Regions from separate parts of the Pseudomonas sp. MT3 genome, predicted to be linked through region 1. Evidence: riboswitches for the same ligand, from Rfam matches in the RefSeq annotation. Region 1 holds a riboswitch; the other holds the start of a gene.
The links. A riboswitch is a leader RNA that binds a small molecule or an ion and turns the genes downstream of it on or off. The one in region 1 is predicted to bind cobalamin.
Positions count from the first base shown of each region.

Region 2: linked by a shared signal. The riboswitch ahead of btuB (TonB-dependent vitamin B12 receptor) and the one ahead of ACYCAX_RS14955 (CbtB domain-containing protein) in region 1 are both predicted to bind cobalamin.

Region 1 covers NZ_JBTVPY010000013.1:39,194-43,397, forward strand. The annotation lists gene cobN (cobaltochelatase subunit CobN) at 1-502, opposite strand, end outside; gene cobW (cobalamin biosynthesis protein CobW) at 620-1,687, opposite strand; cobalamin riboswitch at 1,923-2,117, opposite strand; cobalamin riboswitch at 2,189-2,407, shown strand; gene ACYCAX_RS14955 (CbtB domain-containing protein) at 2,509-2,697, shown strand; gene ACYCAX_RS14960 (CbtA family protein) at 2,791-3,501, shown strand; gene ACYCAX_RS14965 (cobalamin biosynthesis protein) at 3,584-4,000, shown strand; gene cobM (precorrin-4 C(11)-methyltransferase) at 3,997-4,204, shown strand, end outside.
Region 2 covers NZ_JBTVPY010000010.1:56,876-61,079, reverse strand. The annotation lists gene ACYCAX_RS12215 (FUSC family protein) at 1-1,429, shown strand, start outside; cobalamin riboswitch at 1,452-1,676, shown strand; gene btuB (TonB-dependent vitamin B12 receptor) at 1,789-3,633, shown strand; gene cobO (cob(I)yrinic acid a,c-diamide adenosyltransferase) at 3,648-4,204, shown strand, end outside.

The DNA.
Region 1 (4,204 bases):
TCCAGGTGTAGTCGCGTTGCAGGTGGCGGCTGGCCAGGCAGGCGAAGAACTGCCGGGCGTTGTCCATGCCGCCCTGGCGCAGGTACTGCCAGAGGCGTTCGGCATCCTCAGGTGGGACGTTGCACAGGGCGCCGAGTTCGGGGTCGGGCTTGTCGTCGCCGGGCACGGCGATCAGCGTGGCGCCGCGCTCGGCCAGCGCCGCCAGTTGCTCCATGCCGTAGCGCCAGTAGCCGACGCCGCCGTGCACCGAGATCAGGATGACCCTGGCGTACTGCAGTACCTCGTCGACGTAGAAGTCCACCGAGGCGTGGTTCTGCAGCTGCATGGGGTTGGCCAGGCGCAGGCTCGGGTAGTCCTCCGGCAGCTCACGGGCGGCCTCGGCGAGCAGCGCCAGGTGCGAATCGCCGCTGCAGAGGATCACCAGCTCGGCGGGCGTCTGGGCCAGGTGGGCGATGCCGTCGTCGGGGACGAAGCCGCCGGGTTGGGTGCGCAGCAGATGCATGAGGCTTGCTCGGTGTAGGGCTTCATGTAGGAGCGAGGGGGCGCCTAGCTCTTGCTCGCGAACCAGACCCCGCTGTGAGGCCGTTCGCGAGCAAGCTCGCTCCTACGATAAGCAGTGTTATGCCAGGGCGGTACGCAGCTCGTTGCTGATGGCGGCCTGGTCCAGTTCCTGGCCGATCACGACCAGGCGGGTGCTGCGGGTTTCGTCACTGCGCCAGGCGCGGTCGAAGTGCTTGTCGAAGCGCTTGCCGACGCCCTGCACCAACAGGCGCATGGGCTTGCCGGGGATGGCGACGAAGCCCTTGATGCGCAGCACGGCGTGGCGCTCGACCAGCGCGTTCAGCACATCGAGCAGGGCGCGCTCTTCCACTTCCGGCAGGTCGACGTGGAAGGAGTCGAACTCGTCGTGGTGGTGATCTTCATGGCCTTCGTGCTCTTCATTGGAGTGGACGTGGTGAGTCGGGCGGCTGTCGATGTGCAGCTCGGCCTCGGCGTTCAGCCCCAGCAGCACCGAGAGCGGCAGCTGGCCGGAGTTGGCTTCGACGATCTTCACTGCCGGCGGCAGCTCCTCGGCAACTTCGGCGCGCACGCGGGCCAGCGCCTCGGCGTCCAGCAGGTCGGCCTTGTTCAAGACCACCAGGTCGGCGCTGGCTAGCTGGTCCTCGAAGAGTTCGTGCAGCGGCGATTCGTGGTCCAGGTTCGGGTCCTGCTTGCGCTGCTCGTCCACCTGCTCGGGATGGGCGGCGAAGGTGCCGGCAGCCACGGCCGGGCTGTCGACCACGGTGATCACCGCGTCCACGGTGCAGGCGTTGCGGATTTCCGGCCACTGGAAGGCCTGCACCAGCGGCTTGGGCAGGGCCAGGCCCGAGGTCTCGATGAGGATCTGGTCGAGGTCGCCACGGCGCGCCACCAGCTCGCGCATCACCGGGAAGAACTCTTCCTGCACGGTGCAGCACAGGCAGCCGTTGGCCAGCTCGAAGACGCGGCCGACCGCCTCTTCTTCGCTGCAACCGATGGAGCACTGCTTGAGGATTTCGCCGTCGATGCCCAGCTCGCCGAACTCGTTGACGATCACCGCGATGCGGCGGCCGGAGGCAGTATCGAGCATGTGGCGGAGCAGGGTGGTCTTGCCGGCACCGAGGAAGCCGGTGACGATGGTGACGGGGAGTTTGGCCAGGGTTTTCATGCGCGCCTCGCAAGTGGACATTGGAGGGCGGATGAAGGGCGCGCGCGCGGGTTCGCCGCGCAACGAAGGTCGCCACCGGATCACCCCGCCCGGTTGTCTGTTGATAACGAACCGGTTCCGGATCTCGCGAGCTAGAGCCAGGCAAGGCGGAGGATCGTCGGGGACGCGGAGTTGACTGTAGTCAATGAGCAGTCCACGACGATCCGCCAACGCAGCATGGCCGACGCGCAGCAGATCGAAAACCAGTCACGAGGCAGGTCTCCTGGCTCACAGCCCTTGATCGTCTCTTCGCCTTCCCGCCCGAATCGGCAGTGGCGCGTGAAGAGACAGGCTGTTCACAGTTGCGGGGGCAGCCGTGGCGCATCCGAAGATTTCCACGTTCCCTCTTAGCTCCGGCCAGTGCCGGAGAACCTCGAAGGGAGGAAGGCTACGCAGCGTGGCCGGGGCGGTCAATCGCCGGGGATCGGGCGACGCGCAGTTGACGCTGCGGGACTGCCGTGGTCAGCTAGCGCGGTTTCAGGTGTCTCGCGCCGACGCGCGCGAGGTGAAACGGGAAGCCGGTGCGTCCGCAAGGACCAGTCCGGCGCTGCCCCCGCAACGGTAAGCGCATCGAGGGTCGTCAGTAGCCACTGTGCCAAGGCATGGGAAGGCTGGCCCATCCGGCGAGAGTCTCTCGCTGGCGTCGCAAGCCCGGAGACCGGCCTGGAATCCTCACATTTTGGCAAACCCGCGGTGGGCGGGCGCAGGCCGTGGCGCGACCGATCCGGCGCGTTCGAATGCGTTCAACCTCTGCGTTCTCACTCTTTTCAGAGGGAACGTTCATGTCCAGCAGCATCCTGACGCAACAGGCGTCGAGTACTTCCATCCCCCTTTCCAAGCGCATCAGCCTGGCCGTTGGCGCCAGCCTGCTCGGTGCGCTGCTGGTGTATTTCGCCGGTTTCTCTCATCTGGAAGCAGTGCACAACGCTGCCCACGATACCCGCCATAGTGCGGGCTTCCCCTGCCACTGACGCACGCTGCCTGCGCGTAAGCGCAGCGTATTCGAGGCACTCGCGATCGCTGGTTCGCCGCGCTCGAGGTCTCGTTTCGTCCGGAGAACTGCAATGATCAAACGTATCGCCCAGACCGCCGGATTCGCCGGTCTGATCGCCGCGCTGGTGCTGACCGTGGTCCAGCTGCTGTGGGTATCCCCGCTGATCCTCAAGGCGGAAACCTATGAGAAATCCGAGCCGACCGCCGCACTGGTCGAAGAACATGCCCATGAGCACGCCGACGGCGCAGTTGCGGGTCATCACCATGACGAGGAAGCCTGGGAGCCGGAAGACGGCTGGCAGCGCATCCTCTCCACCACCGGCGGCAATCTGGTGGTCGCGGTGGGTTTCGCGCTGATGCTCGCGGGCCTGTTCACCCTGCGTGAGCCGGGCAAGACCTCCGAAGGCCTGCTCTGGGGCCTGGCCGGTTTTGCCGTGTTCACCCTGGCGCCGTCCCTCGGCCTGCCGCCGGAAGTCCCCGGCACCGCCGCCGCGGATCTGAGCCTGCGGCAGACCTGGTGGATCGGCACTGCCGCCGCCACCGCCGCCGGTCTCGCGCTGCTGGTGTTCGGCCGCCACTGGGCGCTGCGCATCGTCGGCCTTGCGTTGCTGGTGGTGCCGCACGTGATCGGCGCGCCGCAGCCGGAAGTGCATTCCAGCCTCGCGCCGGAAAGCCTGGCTCACGAGTTCATCGTCGCCTCGCTGGTCACCAACGCGGTGTTCTGGGCGGCCCTGGGTCTGGTGGCCGCCTGGCTGTTCCGCCGTTTCGCCCCCTCGGCCTGATTCGCCGCTATGCTCGACCCCGCAGCCGGCCCAGCCGCCTGCGGGGTTTTTATTTACAGGTGTCACTTCCAGGAGAATGCCGATGACGCTGGTTGCCGGCCTCGGTTGCCGCCGGGGCTGCCCGCTCGATGAACTGCGTGCCTTGCTGCGGGATACGCTGGCCGAGGCCGGGCTCGACGAGTCCCATCTCACCGCCCTGGCCAGCGCCACGCTGAAAGCCGACGAAGAGGGGCTGACCGCCCTGGCTGCTGCCCTCGACTTGCCGCTGGCGCTGTTCACACCGCAACAATTGGCGGCCTGCGAGAGGAACCTGGGCGAGCCTTCTGAAACTGTGCGTGCGGCCACCGGCAGCGCGAGCGTGGCCGAAGCGGCGGCATTGCTGCAGGCCGAGGCGCAAGGTGGTGCGCCGGCACGCCTGCTGGTGGGCAAGCGCCGCAGCGAGCAAGCCACCTGCGCGCTGGCTTTCATCCCCGTCGAATCCGAACGGGAGCAGCCATGACGGTCTATTTCATCGGTGCCGGTCCTGGCGATCCCGAGCTCATCACGGTCAAGGGCCAGCGGCTGATCCGCACCTGCCCGGTGATCCTTTACGCAGGTTCCCTGGTGCCGCCGGTCGTGCTGGAAGGGCACAGCGCCGAGCGCGTGGTGAATACCGCCGAACTGAACCTGGAGGAGATCGTCGAGCTGCTGACGCAGGCCCACG
Region 2 (4,204 bases), on a different contig from region 1:
GCTGATCGCTACCCTGGGCAGCATTCTGGAGCTGGATGGGCGGCAGGAGCAGGCGTGGTTCGAAGGTCCGACGGGGCGTCGGCGAGTGCCTGCGTTGCGTGGGCTCAATGCCGCCCTGCTCGGCCTGCTGCGCGCCGCGCGCCGGGTTGCGCGGGAAGGACGGTTGCTCGACGCCGCCGTCGAGCTGGCCGTGCGCCCCTGGCGCGAGCTGGTGCGCGAGTGCCTGGAGAATGCGCAACAGCCCGACTTCACCGCCTGCCGGGAGCATCTGCTCGGTGCGCTGGAGAACGCCGCAGGTGCACAGGAGCGCGATTACCTGGAATCTCTGCTGGCGGTGCTGGATCGGGGCCGGCAATCCCGGCGCAGCCTGGAAGCACTGCTTTACGGTGAAGCGACACGCGAGGCGCCGGCGCTGATCGTCTGGCACCGGGACGTCGAGCGCGGGCTGCTGTTCGGCCTGCGCAGCGCCCTGGCATTTCTCTGCGTGGCGGGGTTCTGGGTGGTCAGTGCCTGGCCCAGCGGCCTGGGCGCGGTTTCCATCACCGGTGTGGTGCTGAGCCTGTTCGCCAGCCGTGACGAGCCAGCCGGCGCGGGCCTGAACTTCCTGCGCGGCATCCTCCTCTCGATTCCCGTGGCGGCGGTTGCCGTGCTGGTGATCCTGCCGCGATGCGAAGGATTCACGGCGCTCTACAGCGTACTCGGCATACCGCTGTTCATCGCGGCGCTGTGCACGACGCGGCCGGCCATCGCCGCAATGGCATCGGCCTTCTGCATCTTCTTCGTGAAGAACGTGGGGCCGAGCAACCAGATGGTCTACGACCTCGACCACTTCCTCAATTCGGCGTTGGCGACGGTGCTGGGCGTGGGGTTCGCGGTGCTGGTGTTCAACCTGGTGGAGCTGCGGCCGGGGCGCCGCCACTACCGGCGAGTGCTCGGCGCACTGCTGGCCGACCTGGCACGGCTGACCCGTGGCCCGCTGCCCAGGCTGGAGGCCTGGTTCGACGGGCGCAGCGCCGACCGCCTGCTGCGCCTGGTGCAATACCAGGACGGCCTGCCGCGGGAACGCCGCGCCCAATGGCGGGGAGGGCTGTTCGGCCTGGCGTTGGCGGACGAACTGCTGTTCCTGCGCGACAGCCTGGGCACGGCGCGGGGGCCGCTGCGGCGCGCGCGGGACTCTTATCTGGCGCGGTTGCGGCAGTTGCTGCTCGACGGCGGGCCGCGTAACGACCGGGAGCATGCGCTGGATGGAGTCGAGGAGGCGCTGTCGGCTGCGTTGCAGGGCAATCGCTGGCTGGAGGAAGGCCAGCGCCGCCGGGCACGGGCCGCCGTCGGCCAATTGCGCTCGATCTGGTTGCGCTGGTGCCGGGAGGCTGCGGCCGACGCACCGGTGCGCTTCGTCACCCTGGGAGCGACAGGCCGCCGCAATTGACCGTGGCTGGCGACAGCCACTAAGCTGCGCGCCTGCTTCAGGTGCCCCCGGTGCAAGTCGGGGGTGAAACAGGGAAGCCGGTGAAGTCCGACCTCGCGGTCCGACCAGTCCGGCGCTGCCCCCGCAACGGTAAGCGAGCATCGAACCGCATTCCGCCACTGTGCCATCGGCATGGGAAGGCGCGGTTTCAGGAGCCTGTCACGGCCCACTCGCAAGCCCGGAGACCGGCCTGCTGCATGTCATGGCATCGCGGTGGGCGCTGTCGAGCGTTCCGGCTGATCGACCGCCGGGGCGCTACCGTCCTCCGCCTGCCTTTTTCGGTCAGAGCCGCGCGGGTGAGAGCGGCGGAGTGAGTTCACGTGAAGCATTTCCTCTATTGGCCGACAGCCCTGGCGCTGGGCGGCTTCTCCTGCATCGGCCTGGCGGCGGACGAAGCGCCGCTGGTGCTCGACGATCAACTGGTGACCGCCACGCGCACCGAGCGCCGCGCCGAGCAGACGCTCGCTTCGGTCAGCGTGCTGGACCGCGCCGACATCGAGCGCAGCCAGGCGCAATCGGTGCCCGACCTGCTGCGGCGGCTGCCGGGGATTTCCCTGGCCAGCAACGGCGGCCCCGGCAAGGCCACCAGCCTCTACCTGCGCGGCAGCGAATCCGACCATGTGCTGGTGCTGATCGACGGCATCAAGGCCGGCTCGGTTTCGTCCGGCGGTGCGTCCTTGCAGGACTTGCCGGTGGCGCTGATCGAGCGCATCGAAGTGGTGCGCGGGCCGCGTTCCAGTCTGTACGGTTCCGAGGCCATCGGCGGGGTGATCCAGATATTCACCCGACAGGCACTGGAGCCGGGCTTCAAGCCCTGGGCCTACGCCGGGGCGGGTAGCCAGAGCACCTACGAAGGCAGCGCCGGAGCCTCGGCCGGCAACGGTCGCGGCTGGTTCGCCCTCGGCGTATCGAGCCTGGATACCGCCGGCATCGACGCCAAGGCCAACGGTGCCAGCGGCCATGAGCCGGACCGCGACGGCTACCGCAACCTGTCCGGTTCGCTGCGTGCCGGCTACCGTTTCGACAACGGTCTGGAGCTGGACGGCAGCCTGCTGCAAACCGATTCGCACAACGACTTCGACACGGTGAACAGCCGCCGCACCCAGGGCTTCGATGCCTACAACGATGGCGTGCAGCGGGTGATCGGCGGCCGCGTGCGCTTCGCGCCGCTGGAGCCCTGGCGGGTGAGCCTGTCCGCCGGGCGCAGCGAGGACAAGTCCGATGCCTACCAGGACGGTGCCTTCTACTCGCGCTTCGACAGCCGTCGCGACACCGCGTCCTGGCAGAACGACCTGGACCTCGCGCCCGGCCACACCCTGACCCTGGGCTACGACTGGCAGCAGGATGAACTAAGCAGTTCCACAGACTATGCACTGACCTCCCGCGACAACCGCGGCACCTTCGCCCAGTACCTGGGCAGCGCGGGGCGGCATGACTGGCAACTGAGCCTGCGCCACGACGACAACCAGCAGTTCGGCAGCCGCAACACCGGCAACCTCGCCTGGGGCTACGCGCTGACCGACGCCGTACGGGCCTTCGCCAGCTACGGTACGGCGTTCAAGGCGCCGACCTTCAACGAACTCTATTACCCTGGCTACGGCAACCCCGACCTGGATGCGGAAACCTCGCGCAGCGTCGAAGTCGGCGTGGACGGTCGCCACGGCTGGGGCCACTGGGCGGTGAACCTGTACCGCACGGCGATCGACGACCTGATCGCTTACGACTCGGCATTGCGTGCGCCGGACAATATCGACCAGGCGCGCATCCGCGGTGTCGAACTGCAGCTGGGCAGCCAGTGGCGGGACTGGGTGTGGAACGCCAACGCCAGCCTGCTCGACCCGGAAAGCCGCGCCAGCGGCAACCGTGGCAACGACCTGCCGCGCCGCGCCCGGCAGTTGTTCAACCTGGACCTCGACCGGCGCTTCGACGCGCTGAGCCTGGGCGCCAGCCTGCACGCCGAAGGCCACCGCTACGATGACCTGGCCAACCGCAATCGCCTGGGCGGCTTCGCTACCCTGGACCTGCGCGGCGAGTATCGACTGAACCCGGAGTGGCGTCTGCAGGCGCGCCTGAGCAACCTGTTCGACGCCGATTACCAGACCACCCTGGGCTATGAGCAGCCCGGCCGCGCCGTACTCTTCGGCGTGCGCTACCAGGCCCTTTGAGAGGAGAGAGACCGATGAGCGAATCCCCGGAAAAGGACGAACGCCACCGTTCGCGCATGCAGCGCAAGAAAACCGTGGTCGACGAGAAGATCGCCCAGGCCCAGGGCGAGCGTGGTGTGTTCCTGGTCCACAGCGGCAACGGCAAGGGCAAGAGCAGCTCGGCCTTCGGCATGGTCGCCCGCGCCTTGGGCCACGGCATGAAGGTGGGCGTGGTGCAGTTCATCAAGGGCGCCGCCACCACCGGCGAGGAGACCTTCTTCCGGCGTTTCCCCGAAGAGGTCAGCTACCACGTGATGGGCGAGGGCTTCACCTGGGAGACCCAGGACCGCCAGCGCGACATCGCCAAGGCCCGCGAGGCCTGGGACGTCGCCCGCCAGTTGCTGGGCGATCCGCAGATCGGCCTGGTGGTGCTGGACGAGGTGAACATCGCCCTCAAGCATGGTTACCTGGCGCTGGACAGCGTGCTCGCCGACATCGCCGCCCGTCCACCGATGCAGCATGTGGTCGCCACCGGGCGCGGCGTGCTGCCGGCGATGGTCGAGACGGCCGACACCGTGACCGAGATGGGCCT